One region of the Streptomyces sp. NPDC020379 genome, then DNA from elsewhere that is predicted to be linked to it. Evidence: riboswitches for the same ligand, from Rfam matches in the RefSeq annotation. Region 1 holds a riboswitch; each other region holds the start of a gene.
What was found. Region 1 has a riboswitch for cyclic di-AMP ahead of ACH427_RS27050 (M23 family metallopeptidase). Riboswitches for the same ligand answer to the same signal wherever they lie in the genome.

Region 1 (3,202 bases):
TCTCGTCGAACCAGTCGTCCAGGGGCCGCAGTTCGCCGGTCCGGCCGGCCCGGGCGCGCTCCAGACCGAGTCTGACCAGCCCGCGGAGCACCTTGAGGTGGGCCTCGGTGCGGCGCTGCGCGGCGCGCGCGGCGCCCAGGGGTTCCAGCAGGGCCCGGACGTCGAGCAGGTCGGCGGCCTCGTGCTCGGTGGGTTCGGCGACGCAGGCGCCCGCGTGGCGGCGGGTGGTCACGAAGCCTTCGGAGGCGAGGGTGCGCAGGGCTTCGCGCACGGGTACGCGGGAGACGCCGTAGCGGCGGGCGAGCAGTTCCTCGATGAGCCTGCTGCCGGGCGGGAAGAAGCCGGAGACGATGTCGTCACGGATCGCGGTGCACACGGCCTGCGTGGGAATTCCGCGGCTGTCCGGCACCGGGTTGTCATAGCCGTTCACGTACGGCCCCGCATGGGTGAACCTCCGCATTGACCCCCGCGAAACGCGGCCGATTGACGCCTGTCGGGCGACTCTATTGCAGGCGCCGGGAATTTCCGATGGCGCCGGTGAAGTCATCGGTATGTTTTGGCCAACACGAAGGCCCCGGTCGGTGACCGGGGCCTGGTGACGGGGAACGCCGCGATACTCGGCGATACGGCGGTGAAAGCCGGGGGGCGTGGTGCGTCAGACGTTGACGCCGTGCGAGCGCAGGTACTCGACCGGGTCGATGTCGGAGCCGTACGCGGGGCCGGTACGGGCCTCGAAGTGCAGGTGCGGGCCGGTGACGTTGCCGGTGGCGCCGGAGAGGCCGATCTGCTGGCCCGGGGTGACCGTCTGGCCGACGCTGACGTCGATGGACGACAGGTGACCGTACTGCGTGTAGGTGCCGTCGCTGTGCTGGATGACGACGTTGTTGCCGTACGCGCCGCCCCAGCCCGCCTCGACGATGGTGCCCGCGCCCACGGCGTGCACCGAGGTGCCCGACTCGGCGTGGAAGTCGATGCCGGTGTGGCTGCCGGAGGACCACAGGCCGCTGGACGCCTTGTAGGCGGTGGAGACGTAGGAGCCGTCGATCGGCGCGACGTAGGCGTTGAGGCGCTTGCGCTCCTGCTCGCGGGCGGCGCGCTCCTGCTCCTTGCGCTCGGCGTCCAGCTTGCGCTGGGCCTCGTCGGCCTTCTGCTTGACCTCGGCGGCCTGCTTCTTGGCGGCGGCCTCGGCCTGCAGGCGGGCGGCGGTCTCGTCCGCGGAGCTGCGCTGGATCTCGGCCTGCTCGCCGACGCGGTCGGCCGTGTCGTCGCCGATGACGATGGCCTGGGTGAGGCCGGTGTCCTCGACGCGCGGGGCGTCGTCGGTGGCGGCGAGTGCCGGAGCGGCGAATCCCGCCATGACACCGGTGGCCGCGAGGGTGGCTATGCCCGCCGCGTTCGCCCCGGCGCGGACGGCGCGGCTCGGACGGCGGTGCTTACCGGTGGGACGAGTGAACGCCATGGGTACGGCTGATCCTTTCCTTCCTTCTCGCCTACCGGGTTAGCTGACGGGTTCGGAGCAGGAAGGTCTCCTACGGATCCCTCCGGAGAGGGGCCCGATTCACCCCAGGGACATGTGGGTCCCCGGCTCCCCTGGCTCGCGCCGTACGGGGACTCGGCGATGACTGTCCGGGGCCGCGGATGCGACTCACATCTGACGGGCAGCCGCCCTGACGCTAGACGCCGCCACTTTCGAACGGCAAACAGAAGCCCTAATTTGTGGCGTACGCCACAGCGGAGATGTGCAACCACTCCACTAAATCGGACATAAAGGAGGCGCGCGGGACCCGTGGGCCCCGCGCGCCTCCCGGGTGGCTGATGTCATCCGGCGTCAGACATCGGCCGCCGGACGCGACTCGGGGGTGAGCCGGATGTGAGCGGCCGTCAGGTGTCAGCCGCTGACGACGGTGACCTCGCCGATCCCGAGCGCCCTGACGGGCTCCTCGATCTCCGCGGCGTCACCGACGAGGACGGTCACGAGCCGGTCGACCGGGAAGGCGTTGACGACGGCGGCCGTCGCCTCCACGGTGCCGGTCCGCGCGAGGCGCTCGTACAGCCGCGCCTGGAAGTCGTCCGGCAGATACTGCTCGACCTGGTCGGCGAGGGTGCCCGCGACGGCCGCGGCGGTCTCGTACTTCAGCGGCGCGACACCGACCAGGTTCTGCACGGCGGTGTCCCGCTCGGCGTCCGTCAGGCCCTCGGCGGCGAGGGTGCGCAGCACCGTCCACAGGTCGTCCAGGGCGGGGCCGGTGGAGGCCGTGTCGACCGAGCCGCTGATGGCGAGCATGGCCGCGCCCGTGCCCTCCGGGGAGGAGCGCAGCACCTGGCCGAAGGACCGCACGCCGTAGGTGTAGCCCTTCTCCTCGCGCAGGACGCGGTCCAGGCGCGAGGTGAGGGTGCCGCCGAGGCAGTACGTGCCGAGCACCTGGGCGGGCCAGACGCGGTCGTGCCGGTCGGCGCCGATCCGGCCGATCAGCAGCTGGGTCTGGACGGCGCCGGGGCGGTCCACGATGACCACGCGGCCGGTGTCGTCCGCGGTGATCGGCGGCACCGGCCGGGGCTCCGCCACGGAGCCTGTCCAGGCGCCCAGGGAGTCGCCGAGCGCCTCGTCGAGATCGATGCCGGTGAAGTCGCCGACGACCACGGCGGTCGTGGTGGCGGGCCGGACGTGCGCCTCGTAGAAGGCGCGCACGGCGGCGGCGTCGATGCGCGCGACGGTCTCCTCGGTGCCCTGGCGGGGGCGCGACATGCGCGCCTCGGCCGGGAAGAGGTGCTTCGAGAGCGCCATGGCGGCACGGCGGGCGGGGTTGGCCAGCTCGTGCGGGATCTCGTCCAGGCGGTTGCCGACGAGCCGCTCGATCTCGCTGTCGGGGAACGCGGGGGCGCGCAGGGCGTCCGCGAGCAGGGCGAGGGCCTTGGCGAGCCGGGAAGCGGGCACCTCCAGGGAGACCCGGACGCCGGGGTGGTCGGCGTGCGCGTCGAGGGTGGCGCCACAGCGCTCCAGCTCGGCGGTGAACTCCTCGGCCGTGTGCTTGTCGGTGCCCTCCGACAGGGCGCGGGCCATGATGGTGGCGACCCCGTCGAGGCCCTCCGGCTCGGCGTCCAGCGGCGCCAGGAGGTTGATCTCGACGGCCACGATCTGCTGGCCGGGGCGGTGGCAGCGCAGCACGGTCAGGCCGTTGGGCAGGGTGCCGCGCTCGGGGGC
Region 2 (3,202 bases), on a different contig from region 1:
TCGACCCGGCCGCGGTAGGCCGCGGGGATCAGCTCGTCGATGGCGGAATTGATGGCCGCGTACTCGCCTCCGATGCCGAATCCGGTCAGGAAGCGGAAGGCGAAGAACCACCAGGAGGAGAACGACAGGGCGGTCATCGCCGTCGCGGCCAGATAGACGGCGAGGGTGACGATGAACAGCTTCTTGCGGCCGAACCGGTCGGTGAGGCGGCCGAAGAAGAGCGCACCGGAGCACGCCCCCGCCACATAGAGGGCCGCGGCCAGGCCCGTGACCTCGCCCGACGTGACCGGCAGGCCGCTGCCCCGCTCGGAGAGGCGGCCGGCGATGTTGCCGACGACCGTGACCTCCAGGCCGTCCAGGATCCAGACCGTGCCGAGGCCGATCACCACCATCCAGTGCCAGCGGGACCAGGGGAGGCGGTCCAGACGGGCCGGTACGGAGGTGGTGATCGCGGCTGTCACAGCATCCGGGTGCCCTTGTTCGCGGCGGCTATGCGTGACGGCGGGTGGTTTGGCCACTGTCCCCGGGCTCCGGCGGCACCGGACCGGGGTCCGGTGCCGCCGTACGGGCTCGATCTCGGGCACCCGGGGCATGCGGCGGCCCTGGTCCCGTCCTCAAACGCCGGACGGGCCGGGAATCGCACACCCCAGCCCGTCCGTTCCCGCGCTCGCCGTCACCAGGGCTACGGCTCCAGGCCGCGCTCGCGCAGCCAGGGCAGCGGGTCGACCGGGGCCCCGCCGTCCGGGCGGATCTCCAGGTGGAGGTGCGGGCCGGTGACATTGCCGGTGGCGCCCACGCGGCCGATCACGTCGCCGCTGTTCACCTTGCCCGAGGTGACCACCATCGACGACAGGTGGCAGAACCAGACCTCCGTACCGTCGTCCAGCTTCAGCACGATGCGGTAGCCGTACGCGCCCGCCCACCCGGCGTGGGTGATCGTGCCGCTGCCGATCGCCTTGACGGGCGTGCCGGTCGGGGCGGCGAAGTCCTCGCCGGTGTGGTTCGCGGACCACATGTTGCCCGCCTGGCCGAAGCCGGCGGTCAGGGTGTACGAGCCGACGGGGAGGGTGTACGCGCCCGGGCTGTGCGCCGCGGGCGTGCGGGGCCCGGGGTCGGTGGGGTCGGCGGCGGCGTCCTCCGCGGCCGCCGGGCGGGCCTCGGCACGCGCCGCCTCGGCCTGCTCGGCCTCGGCCGCCTTCGCCGCCCTGTCCGCCTCGGCCGCTTCCGCCGCCTTCTTGGCCGCCGCCTCGGCCGCCTCGCGCTGTGCCGCCTCGCGCGTCCGGTCGTCGGCGGAGTTCTGCTGGTGCTCGGCCTGCTGGAGGATGCGGGCACGCAGGGCCTCGCCCGCGTTCGTGGTGCCCTGGGCCGCTTCCTCGGTGCTCAGGCCGGCCTGGGTGAGCGGCTGCTCGGCAGCGGGCGCGGCGGGCGCGGCCTGTTCCTCGTGCGTCTGACCGCCGCCGAGGAGGGAGCCGGCCAGGTCGGGTACCGATATCGGCGCCGCCGGGCGGTCCTGCGCACTCGCCATGCCGCCCGCGCCGACCGCCGCGATGACACCGACGCCGAGGACGGCGCCGCTGCGGGCCATCGTGCCGCCGCGCTGCTTGGCGACGCGGTGCCGGCCGCCGCTCCCGCCACGGGCCGGTACGGGGGCGGGGTGCGCGGCCTCGCCGACGACCGGCTCCGGCGCCGCCGGCTCAGGCACTGCCCAGTGCGGGACAGTCGGCTGGGGCGCTGCCGATCGCTGTGCGACCGGCTGAGGGGGCATCGGCTGAGAATCAGTGGTGAAGCCCCGCGCGGGAGTCGCGATCGCCGGGGTGCCGCTTCCCATGGCCGCCGTCTGCGGCGAGGGCGTCGCCATATGGGCGGTCATATACGCGGGCACGATCGGAAGTTCGGGTACGTAAGGCTCGTTCGACCCGTGCAGAGTGGGGTCGAGGGCAGGCTCGTTGAACGCCACGGGGGCGCACTCCTTTCCTTCCTTCTCGCCTACCGGGTTAGCTGTCGGGTTCGGAGCAGGAAGGTCTCCTACGAGCCGGGTGCGGCCCGATTCACCCCAGGGCGGGTGGTTCCCCGGTTCCCAGATGCTGCTGGTGTATCAGGTCTTGCTGTGCCCGCGGGATTCGGCGAAGGCGCACGGCGCCGCCTCTTGCGGCGGTGATGAGGACCGCACGTCGTTATCGAACGTTAATAGACAGACCGCGTGGTTTCCAAGCCGAAAGGCTGAATCGACCGGCTCCTTGGTCAGGACTTGGCGAGGAGACCGACTTCTTAATGTGGTCCTTATTCCGACGGAATGCGGAACGATCAAGATCCACTACTGCGCGTGCGGGCGGATTTCGGTGCCGCGTGCTCTCGGTACGCCGGTCGACGGCCGTACGCGCAGTCGGCCGTGCCGCAGCGGGCGTACCGGAAACGCCGGCGGCCCGGCGGGGGCGTTCGTCGCCGGGCCGGGCCGGGTCGCGAGCAGGGCCTTGTCGCCTGTGGTGCGGCTGTCCGCGCCCGAATGCCGGGTGTGTCGTTGACGAGGGTGTCCAGCGGCGCGTCAGGGCTTTGGAACTGCCGGCGTGTCAGACGCGCCCGCGGGTCGCAGAACACGCCAGGGGGCGCGTGCCCAGCCCCAGCGTGCGGGGCGGTCGGCCTGCGGCGCTTGTTCCCCTGCCCGCCCCTTCCCGGCTGCGTCTGATGTGCGGCTCCGCCGCGTGGGGGGGGGCGCTGCCCCAGACCGCGCAACACGCTTCGCGCGTCCTCAATCTCCCCCAGCTAACGCTGGGAGGTGCCCCCAACGGGCTGAATGCGAACCCTGAAGCGGACACGTCCCGCACTCGCCCTCCGGCGGGAGGGGGTGGGGCTGGAGGGTGGGGTTCTGGAACGCGGTGCGACATCACGGCACTCAATCCGCAAGACCCGCACCGCACCGCGTTCCAGGTCCCCAGCCCGGAAGACCCACCCCCGGCACCCACCACAAACCAGCCCGGCCGGCGCTTGAGGCCACCCCACCGAAAGCACAACGGACCCGCAGAAGACAACGGCGAACCCCACAACCAAGCCCGGCAAGGCGCCCCGCCGCAAGCGGCAACGCACCCGCACAAGGCAACGCCGAGCCCCCCGCAACCGGTCAGAGCAACCGGTCAGAGCAACCGGTCAGACCTTCGGCGCCCGCCGAGAGCCCCCGCCCCCACCGCCACGGCGAACCGCGTTGCCC
Region 3 (3,202 bases), on a different contig from region 1:
CGTCAGGTACCCGCCGTCGTGGTCGCAGCGGGGGTGACGGGGTCGGCCCTCGCCATGCCGCTGCTCGCGGCCACCGGCGCCGGCGCCGCCGACGCCCCCACGTGGGACCGCGTCGCCCAGTGCGAGAGCGGCGGGACGTGGAGCACCAACTCCGGCAACGGCTCCTACGGCGGGCTGCAGATGACCCAGGAGCTGTGGGAGCGGTACGGCGGCCGCGCGTACGCCCCGCGCCCCGACCTCGCCAGCCGTCAGCAGCAGATCGCCGTCGCCGAGGAGGTCCTGAACGCCGGTGCGAGCACCTGGCAGGCGTGCGGCTCCGCCGCGGGCCTCACCAAGGACGGCAAGGCCCCGGAAGTGACGCCCGGCAGCACCAAGGCGCCGACGCGCGACGCACCCGCGCCTGGTGCACCGGAGCGCACTCCCTCCGCACCCGCGACGGGCGGCTCCGCGCCGTCGGACTCCACCGCTTCCCCGGCTGCCCCGGCCTCACCGTCCGCAAACCCGGACGCGACGCCGGACGCGAAGCCTTCCTCCGGGACCCCTTCGCCCTCCACGAGCGACAAGCCCGAGAGCGGCAAGCACCGCAAGGACCCGGGCAGCCCGACGACCGGCCCGACGACCGGGCCCACGGGCGACCCCACCCAAATCCCCACGTCGGGCGCGCCGTCCACGCGGAAGCCGGCCGACCCGTCCACCGGCACGCCGGGATCCGCGGACTCCGCGTCCCCGCACGCGCCGTCCACCGGCGGCCCGGCGGAAGGCTCCGGTCCGGACTCCGGTCCCGCTTCCGGTCCGGGCTCGGGCAAGCACCGTGCCGAGCCGCCGCGTTCGGACGACGAGGGCCGCGCCTCGCGCGGCGGCGAAGACGCCCGTACGGACAGGCCCGCCGCCGGGGATTACACGGTGCGGCCGGGTGACAACCTGTCAGTCATCGCGGAGGCCCACTCCGTTAACGGTGGGTGGCAATCGCTGTACCAGCGGAACGAGAAAGTTGTCGGTTCCGATCCCGATTTGATACTTCCTGGTCAGCGGCTTGAGGTCGGCAAATAGACCGACAGTTCGGGGGGAATGTCCGTTCCAGTCGAAAGTGAGACATGGGTCTCGTTGAACTTCCGCGGAACGGCCCCCTCCAAAACTTGGCACACCCGCTCCCACCTGCGGAAATGCCAGGTTTCTATGGGTAACAAGAGGCAACTGTGGCTGGAAAGAGGGGTTTGAACCCGTCGGCCCGGAGTGCTTACCGTCATGACCGCTCGCCAAAGCGAGCACCACGGTCGCCACGCCGAATCCTGCCGGCGACCGGCGGAGTCGTCGCGCAAGCGCCGTAGGCAGGAGCGGGGGAACCAAGGTAGGCGCCGGAACGAATCCACCGGTCGGTGACCGGAGGATCCGGGACGGCTTGGGGTGAAGCCGAGTGTGCTCGCACACGAGGCCGGGCGAACTCACAGCCCGAACCCGACAGCTCACCTCGTAGGCGTCGGTGAGGAAACGACTCATGTCCAAGGGCAAGCACCGTCGTCCGTCCAAGGCCGTCCGCATCGTCACGCTCGCCGGTGTCACCGGCGCCGCGGTCGCGGCCCCGCTGATGATCGCGACCTCCGCGAACGCCGCCTCCGTCTCCACCTGGGACAAGGTCGCCCAGTGCGAGTCCGGCGGTAACTGGTCCATCAACACCGGCAACGGTTACTACGGCGGCCTGCAGTTCTCGCAGTCCTCCTGGAACGCCGCCGGCGGCCAGAGCTACGCCGACCGAGCCGACCACGCCAGCAAGTCCCAGCAGATCGCCGTCGCCGAGAAGCTCCTCGCCATGCAGGGCCCGGGCGCCTGGGGCTGCGCCGTGTCCGGCATGACCCCCGGTGGCTCGGGTGCCGGCGCGGACACCTCCGGCTCGGAGAAGGCCGACCGCGGCACCTCCACGAAGTCGCACGCCGACCGCAGCGAGCGCCAGGCCGCGCCGAAGAAGACCACCCCGAAGCACGCCGCTCCGCAGGCGCAGAGCTCCGACGAGGACGAGTCCGAGGCCGCCCCGGCCCCGAAGCAGACCGCGCCGAAGCACGCCGCCCCGAAGCCCGTGCAGAAGGGTGACGGCGAGTACCAGGTCAAGGAAGGCGACACCCTCGGCAAGATCGCCGACGCCAACAAGGTCAAGGGCGGCTGGGAGAAGCTCTACGACCTGAACAAGGACGTCGTCGCCAACGCCGATCTGATCTTCCCGGGCCAGCAGCTGCACCTCAGCTGATCCGGTGGGTGCGGCGGTTCTCACCGCCGCACCCGATCGCTCACAGCGACACCGCCCCGCTCCGCCGCGAACCCCGAGCCGCGCTGGAGCGGGGCTTCGCCGTTCGCTCCCGGAACTGGGGGCAAGCCCCCAGACCCCCCTGCAACACGGCTTCGCCGCGTTGTCCTCAAGCGCCGGACGGGCTGAATGGCGCACTCAGATCAGCCAAAACCAGCCCGTCCGGCGCTTGAGGACGCGGCCGCAGGCCGCTCCCGCCGCAGGCGGCAACGGACCGCACCCAGAAGACCAGAAGCGAGCCGCAGGCTTCACCGTTCAGCGAAACATTGCCGCCATTCGCCCCGTGATCATCGCGTTTGTGCCATTTTTCGGTCCATGAGGCGTCCCGACGGCAGAGCGACCCCCCGCCGCCCGTTAGGCTCGTGCTCGCAGAACTCCAGACACACACGAAGGAGACCCTCGTGCCGTCCATCGACGTCGTCGTAGCTCGCGAGATCCTCGACTCGCGAGGCAACCCCACGGTCGAGGTCGAGGTCGGCCTCGACGACGGCTCCACGGGCCGTGCCGCCGTGCCGTCCGGTGCCTCGACCGGTGCCTTCGAGGCCATCGAGCTCCGTGACGGTGACAAGAACCGTTACCTCGGCAAGGGCGTCGAGAAGGCCGTGCTGGCCGTCATCGAGCAGATCGGCCCGGAGCTCGTCGGCTACGACGCCACCGAGCAGCGCCTGATCGACCAGGCGATGTTCGACCTGGACGCCACCGACAACAAGGGCTCGCTCGGCGCCAACGCCATCCTCGGCGTCTCCCTCGCCGTCGCGCACGCCGCGTCCGAGGCATCCGACCTGCCGCTCTTCCGCTACCTGGGCGGCCCGAACGCGCACCTGCTGCCCGTTCCGATGATGAACATCCTCAACGGTGGGTCGCACGCCGACTCCAACGTGGACATCCAGGAGTTCATGATCGCCC

Region 2: it holds a riboswitch for cyclic di-AMP, as region 1 does, so the genes downstream of both, ACH427_RS12840 (peptidoglycan DD-metalloendopeptidase family protein) here and ACH427_RS27050 (M23 family metallopeptidase) in region 1, are expected to answer to the same signal.
Region 3: it holds a riboswitch for cyclic di-AMP, as region 1 does, so the genes downstream of both, ACH427_RS16585 (transglycosylase family protein) here and ACH427_RS27050 (M23 family metallopeptidase) in region 1, are expected to answer to the same signal.

Annotation. Positions count from the first base shown of each region.
Region 1 covers NZ_JBIRVR010000025.1:28,036-31,237, forward strand. Annotated here, with positions in the region: gene ACH427_RS27045 (GntR family transcriptional regulator) at 1-376, opposite strand, end outside; gene ACH427_RS27050 (M23 family metallopeptidase) at 656-1,459, opposite strand; cyclic di-AMP (ydaO/yuaA leader) riboswitch at 1,473-1,628, opposite strand; gene ACH427_RS27055 (M16 family metallopeptidase) at 1,889-3,202, opposite strand, start outside.
Region 2 covers NZ_JBIRVR010000008.1:25,600-28,801, forward strand. Annotated here, with positions in the region: gene ACH427_RS12835 (MFS transporter) at 1-392, opposite strand, end outside; gene ACH427_RS12840 (peptidoglycan DD-metalloendopeptidase family protein) at 683-1,957, opposite strand; cyclic di-AMP (ydaO/yuaA leader) riboswitch at 1,969-2,136, opposite strand; gene ACH427_RS12845 (DEAD/DEAH box helicase) at 3,142-3,202, opposite strand, start outside.
Region 3 covers NZ_JBIRVR010000011.1:91,755-94,956, forward strand. Annotated here, with positions in the region: gene ACH427_RS16580 (transglycosylase family protein) at 19-1,050, shown strand; cyclic di-AMP (ydaO/yuaA leader) riboswitch at 1,344-1,492, shown strand; gene ACH427_RS16585 (transglycosylase family protein) at 1,496-2,239, shown strand; gene eno (phosphopyruvate hydratase) at 2,698-3,202, shown strand, end outside.